Linked DNA regions of Variovorax paradoxus B4. The protein of the gene in region 1 interacts with the protein of each later gene in a pairwise test. Links are inferred from orthologs where the notes say so. Each region holds a gene or a part of one and is shown in the gene's direction. Other genes may lie near its edges.

Region 1 (3,360 bases):
CCTGAACAAGTGCGACATGGTGGACGACGCCGAACTGCTCGAGCTCGTCGAAATGGAGGTGCGCGAACTGCTCGACAAGTACGAGTTCCCGGGCGACGACACCCCCATCATCCACGGCTCGGCCAAGCTCGCCCTCGAAGGCGACAAGGGCCCGCTGGGCGAGCAGGCCATCATGAAGCTGGCCGACGCCCTGGACACCTACATCCCGACGCCCGAGCGCGCCGTGGACGGCACCTTCCTGATGCCCGTGGAAGACGTGTTCTCGATCTCCGGCCGCGGCACCGTGGTGACCGGTGCTGTCGAGCGTGGCGTGATCAAGGTTGGCGAGGAAATCGAGATCGTCGGTATCCGTCCGACCGTCAAGACCACCTGCACCGGCGTGGAAATGTTCCGCAAGCTGCTGGACCAGGGCCAGGCTGGCGACAACGTCGGCGTGCTGCTGCGCGGCACCAAGCGCGAAGAAGTCGAGCGCGGCCAGGTGCTGTGCAAGCCCGGCTCGATCAAGCCGCACACGCACTTCACCGCCGAGGTGTACGTGCTGTCCAAGGACGAAGGCGGGCGTCACACGCCGTTCTTCAACAACTACCGTCCGCAGTTCTACTTCCGCACGACGGACGTGACCGGCGCGATCGAGCTGCCCAAGGACAAGGAAATGGTCATGCCCGGCGACAACGTCAGCATCACCGTGAAGCTGATCAACCCGATCGCGATGGAAGAAGGCCTGCGCTTCGCCATCCGCGAAGGCGGCCGCACCGTGGGTTCGGGCGTCGTGGCAAAGATCCTCGACATCTAAGTCGAGCAAAGAGTACCGGAGGGGTATAGCTCAATTGGCAGAGCGTCGGTCTCCAAAACCGAAGGTTGTAGGTTCGATTCCTACTGCCCCTGCCACCTAGGTGGCGCCTCCGAAAGAAGCCCGTCGTTGACCCGATGGGAGGCTAAAAAAGCCCATCGTGACCCGATGGGCTTCGGCGTCTCAAGAAGGCGCATTGAATTGAAGGCCGAAAGGCCACAGGAAATCAGCCAAACATGGCCACTTCTCAAATCGAAACCGTGAGCACGGGTGCCGACAAGGCCAAATTGGCCGCGTCGGTGGTGCTGGCAGTGGGCGCCATCGTGGCGTTCTATCTGCTGGCGCGCCAGGGCTCGCTGGTGCAATGGGCTGCGCTGCTGGTCGGCCTGGCCGCGGCCGTGGGCGCCTTCGGCAGCTCGGAGAATGGCCGCCAGTTGTGGGCCTTCGGCCGCGATTCGTGGCGCGAGGTCAAGAAGGTCGTCTGGCCGACCCGCAAGGAAGCAATGCAGATGACGGCTTACGTGTTTGCCTTCGTGGCAGTCATGTCCGTTTTCCTCTGGCTCACCGACAAGACGCTCGAATGGGTGTTTTTCGACCTCATTCTGGGCTGGAGAAAATAAATGACCGCTGATCCAGTGAACGCAGTTGACACCACGCCGGGCACGCCGGAGGAAGAAAGCACCTCCGTGCTGGCTCCCGCCGCCAACCCTGATCTGCGTTGGTACGTGGTGCATGCCTACTCGGGCATGGAAAAGGCCGTCGAGCGCAACATCATCGAGCGCATCAACCGCGCCGGCATGCAGGACAAGTTCGGCCGCATCCTGGTGCCGACCGAAGAAGTGGTCGAGATCAAGAACGGCCAGAAGCGCACCACCGAGCGCCGCTTCTTCCCCGGCTACGTGCTGGTCGAAATGATCATGGACGACGAGAGCTGGCACCTGGTGAAGCACACCAACAAGGTGACGGGTTTCGTGGGCGGCGCCAAGAACCGTCCGGCCCCGATCTCGCAGAAAGAGGTCGAAGGCATCGTCAGCCAGATGCAGCAGGGCACCGAGAAGCCGCGCCACAAGGTCGAGTTCACCGTGGGCGAATTCGTGCGTGTCAAGGAAGGCCCGTTCACCGACTTCAACGGCACCGTCGAGGAAGTCAACTACGAGAAGAGCAAGGTCAGCGTGTCGGTCATGATCTTCGGCCGCGCAACGCCCGTGGAGCTCGAGTTCAGCCAGGTCGAGAAGACCTGAGCCCCCGCCGGTCCGCGGACCGGAACCATTCCCGGCTGCGCGTTGTCCGACTCGGCGCGCGGCCTTGATCGAAGAGTCGTTCAACCCCGGGGAGCCGCGGCGAAAGCCAAGGCGATATCACCCGCAAGGAGCAAAGCATGGCGAAAAAAATCGTCGGCTTCATCAAGCTGCAAGTCCCAGCTGGTAAGGCCAACCCGTCACCACCCATCGGTCCCGCACTGGGCCAGCGTGGTTTGAACATCATGGAGTTCTGCAAGGCGTTCAACGCGCAGACCCAGAGCGTCGAGCCTGGTCTGCCGCTGCCGGTGGTCATCACCGCGTTCGCTGACAAGAGCTTCACCTTCATCATCAAGACGCCGCCGGCGATCACCTTGATCAAGAAGGCCATCAAGCTGGACAAGGGCTCGGCCCGTCCGCACACCGACAAGGTCGGCAAGATCACGCGCGCACAGCTCGAAGAGATCGCCAAGACCAAGATGAAGGACCTGACTGCCGCCGACCTGGACGCGGCAGTTCGCACCATCGCCGGCTCTGCCCGTTCGATGGGCGTGAATGTGGAGGGCGTGTAAATGGCCAAGATGACCAAGAAGCAAAAAGCGCTCGCTGGCAAGGTCGACAGCAACAAGCTGTACCCGCTGGCTGACGCGATCGGTATCGTGAAAGACGCCGCCACCGCCAAGTTCGACGAATCGATCGACGTGGCCGTGCAGCTCGGCATCGACGCGAAGAAGTCGGACCAGGTCGTGCGTGGCGCCGTCGTGCTGCCCAACGGCACCGGCAAGACCAAGCGCGTGGCCGTGTTCGCCCAGGGCGCCAAGGCTGAAGAAGCCAAGGCCGCCGGCGCCGACATCGTCGGCATGGACGACCTGGCTGCCATGGTCAAGGCTGGCGACATGCCTTTCGACGTCGTGATTGCTGCCCCTGACGCGATGCGCGTCGTCGGTACGCTCGGCCAGATCCTCGGCCCGCGCGGCCTGATGCCCAACCCCAAGGTTGGCACGGTGACTCCGGACGTCGCCACGGCCGTGAAGAACGCCAAGGCTGGCCAGGTTCAGTTCCGCGTCGACAAGGCCGGCATCGTGCACGGCACGATCGGCCGCCGCTCGTTCGACAGCGACAAGCTGCAAGGCAACCTCGCTGCGCTGATCGACGCTCTGGTCAAGGCCAAGCCGGCGACCAGCAAGGGCGTGTACCTGCGCAAGGTGGCTGTGTCGTCGACCATGGGTCTGGGTGTCCGCGTGGACACGCAAACCATCTCGGCGAGCTAAAGAGATTTGCTTCACCCGGAAGGGTGGGGCGAATGTGGTGGGTCGCGGCAGCTTCGGTTGC
Region 2 (3,215 bases), 1.8 Mb from region 1 along the record:
CGCAGCGCGACCACATGTCGTGGGCCACACCCATCAATTGCGCATACGGCACCAGCACCACGGTGCGCGCCGCGTGCAGCCCGCGCTGCGCGATGGCGCCGGCGATGCGCGCGACGACGCCGTCGGCGGGGTCGCACCACAGGGCCTGGACGGGGTGGCCTTCGTTCATGTTCTATCGAGGGGTTGGAGAGCGGGGAGGCGCGACGCGCAAAGGGCTTTTGCTATCGGTGTCATAGCGTTCCCGCATGGCACCCCACCCCTTGGTTTCTGTCACAATGACCAGCACTTTAGCTGCACCGAAACTCTCTGCGCACAAGGACACATCACATGGCCAGCGACCTGATCAAACACATCTCCGATTCCTCCTTCGAAGCCGACGTGCTCAAGTCCAGCCAGCCGGTGCTGGTCGACTACTGGGCCGAATGGTGCGGCCCCTGCAAGATGATCGCACCCATCCTCGACGAAGTGTCGACCGCCTACGAAGGCAAGCTGCAGATCGCCAAGCTCAACGTCGACGAGAACCGCGACATCCCGGCCAAGTTCGGCATCCGCGGCATCCCCACGCTCATGCTGTTCAAGGACGGCCAGCTGGCCGCCACCAAGGTCGGCGCCATGAGCAAGGCGCAACTCACGGCCTTCATCGACCAGCAGCTCGCCTGAGGCATTTCAACCGGCCAGCGCGCAATGCGTTGGCCGGACGGTTTTTTGCTGTCATAATCTCCCACAGATCACCGGGCCCTTCGAGGTAACCGGTTCGAGTTCCCCGGTTTGTGAGGCAGCTCTCGCCTCACATCAAACCTCCCCCGTTTTTCCGATCGATTGCCCCGCAAGGGGTCATTCCATGCACTTAAACGAACTCAAGGCACTCCACGTGTCTGAAGTCCTCAAGCAGGCTGAAGCGCTTGAGATCGAAAACGTCGGCCGCATGCGCAAGCAGGAGCTGATGTTCGCGATCATCAAGAAGCGCGCCAAGGCCGGCGAACAGGTCTTTGCCGACGGTGTGCTCGAAATCCTGCCTGACGGCTTCGGCTTCCTGCGCAGTCCCGACACCAGCTTCACGGCCAGCACGGACGACATCTACATCTCGCCGAGCCAGGTGCGCCGCTTCAACCTGCACACCGGCGACATGATCGAAGGCGAAGTGCGCACGCCCAAGGACGGCGAGCGCTACTTCGCGCTGACCAAGCTCGACAAGGTCAACGACGGTCCGCCCGAGCAGAACAAGCACAAGGTGATGTTCGAGAACCTGACTCCGCTGTTCCCCAAGGAACAGATGAAGCTGGAACGCGACGGCGTCAAGAGCGACGAGAACATCACGGGCCGGATCATCGACATCATCGCCCCCATCGGCAAGGGCCAGCGCGCCCTGCTGGTGGCGCCGCCCAAGAGCGGCAAGACGGTGATGATGCAGCACATCGCCCACGCAATCAGCGCCAACTACCCCGAAGTGCACATGATGGTGCTGCTGGTGGACGAGCGGCCTGAAGAAGTGACCGAAATGCAGCGCACCGTGAAGGGCGAGGTCATTGCCTCGACCTTCGACGAGCCCGCGGCGCGCCACGTGCACGTGGCCGAAATGGTGATCGAGCGCGCCAAGCGACTGGTCGAGCTCAAGAAGGACGTGGTGATCCTGCTCGACTCGATCACCCGCCTCGCCCGTGCCTACAACAACGTCGTGCCCTCGTCGGGCAAGGTGCTGACTGGCGGCGTCGACTCCAACGCGCTGCAGCGCCCCAAGCGCTTCCTGGGCGCCGCGCGCAACGTGGAAGAAGGCGGTTCGCTGACCATCATCGGCACCGCGCTGATCGACACCGGCAGCCGCATGGACGAAGTGATCTTCGAAGAGTTCAAGGGCACCGGCAACTCCGAAATCCACCTCGACCGCCGCCTGTACGAAAAGCGCGTGTTCCCGTCGATCCAGCTCAACCGCAGCGGCACCCGCCGCGAAGAACTGCTGCTGGCGCCCGAGATCCTGCAGAAGACCCGCATCCTGCGCCAGCTCATGTACAACATGGACGAGATCGAGTCGATGGAGCTCATGCTCAAGAACATGAAGGCGACCAAGACCAATGTCGAGTTCTTCGACATGATGCGTCGCGGCGGCTGAGCACCACGCTCGCCGCAAAAGCGCGTTGGCCCTCGGGTCAACGCGCTTTTTTCATGGGCGTTCGACGATGCGGATCGCCCGGCCTTCGGCGGCGCTCTGCTGGCCGATGTCGAGCAGTTCCATCAGCGCGACGGCCTGCTCGGGAGGCACTGGGTTCGGACCGTTGCCCAGGATCGCATCCCGCACCGCGACGTAGTACTCGAGGTAGTTGCCGGCCCGCGTGGGCCATATCCGGCGCTGCGGCTCGCCGCCGTCGCTGCCGGGCACCACGAGTTCGCCGTCTTGCGGGTCGGCGCCCCACCCTGCAATCGGCGGCCGCTGGCCAGCGCGCAGCGCGTCTTCCTGCGGATCGACACCGTGCTTGATGTAGCTGCCGCGCGTGCCGTGCACGATGTAGCGCGGCGCGGCATGGGCCGCGAGCGTCGTGGCGTGCAGCACCACGCGCAGCGGCGCATGCGGGCCGCTTTCGTAGCGCAGCACGGCGTGAAAATAGTCTTCGACCTGCGCCCCGTCGCGCAAGGCCGCGGTGTCGAGCTGCAGCGTGTCGGGCATTCCGAACAGCTGGACCGCCTGGTCGACCAGATGGGAGCCCAGGTCGACCCAGAGGCCCGCGCCCGGGACCTTCTGTTCGCGCCAGCGGTCGCGCACCTCGGGGCGAAAACGGTCGAAATGCGACTCCAGGTACACCAGCCGGCCGAGTTCTCCACTGGCCAGTACGTCCTTGAGCGTGAGGTAATCGGCGTCGAAACGCCGGTTCTGATAGACGGCCAGCACGCGATTGTTGCGCCGAGCCAACAGTTCGAGTTCCCTGGCTTCGGCCACGTCGAGCGTGAACGGCTTGTCCACCACCACGTGCTTGCCGGCCTCCAGGGCCGCCTTGGCGACCGGATGGTGCTGGGCGTTGGGGGTGGCCACCACCACCAGGTCGATGTCCGACCGGCCTACGAGCGCGGCGGCGTCGGGCACCACCGCCACGCCGGGCCAGTCGGCGTGGACCTTGTGCGGACGGGAACTCGCCACGGCCGCCAGTTCGAGCCCCGGCACGGCCGAAAGCACCGGCGCATGGAAGGTCTGGCCGGCAAAGCCATAGCCGACGAGGCCGGCGCGC

The links. Proteins that work in one complex are often made in the same cells at the same time.
Region 2: the proteins of nusG (region 1) and rho interact in binary tests that used the Escherichia coli proteins (3 or more experiments, as listed by UniProt). The link is inferred for Variovorax paradoxus B4 from one-to-one orthologs.

The regions. Positions count from the first base shown.
Region 1 is NC_022247.1:799,906-803,265, forward strand. The notes cover bases 275-3,220. They hold nusG (transcription termination/antitermination protein NusG), read left to right. Parts: upstream 275-1,410; coding sequence 1,411-2,031; downstream 2,032-3,220. Other genes in these bases: tuf (elongation factor Tu), read left to right, coding at 275-793; secE (preprotein translocase subunit SecE), read left to right, coding at 1,027-1,410; rplK (50S ribosomal protein L11), read left to right, coding at 2,169-2,600; rplA (50S ribosomal protein L1), read left to right, coding at 2,601-3,220. Outside these bases: more of tuf, read left to right, coding at 1-274; more of rplA, read left to right, coding at 3,221-3,299. UniProt on the Escherichia coli protein: Part of the processive rRNA transcription and antitermination complex (rrnTAC). The complex forms an RNA-chaperone ring around the RNA exit tunnel of RNA polymerase (RNAP).
Region 2 is NC_022247.1:2,616,182-2,619,396, reverse strand. What follows is about bases 1-2,974. They hold rho (transcription termination factor Rho), read left to right. Parts: upstream 1-841; coding sequence 842-2,107; downstream 2,108-2,974. Other genes in these bases: VAPA_RS12110 (oxidoreductase), read right to left, coding at 2,159-2,974; trxA (thioredoxin TrxA), read left to right, coding at 328-660; VAPA_RS12125 (PD-(D/E)XK nuclease family protein), read right to left, coding at 1-169. Outside these bases: more of VAPA_RS12110, read right to left, coding at 2,975-3,215. UniProt on the Escherichia coli protein: Facilitates transcription termination by a mechanism that involves Rho binding to the nascent RNA, activation of Rho's RNA-dependent ATPase activity, and release of the mRNA from the DNA template.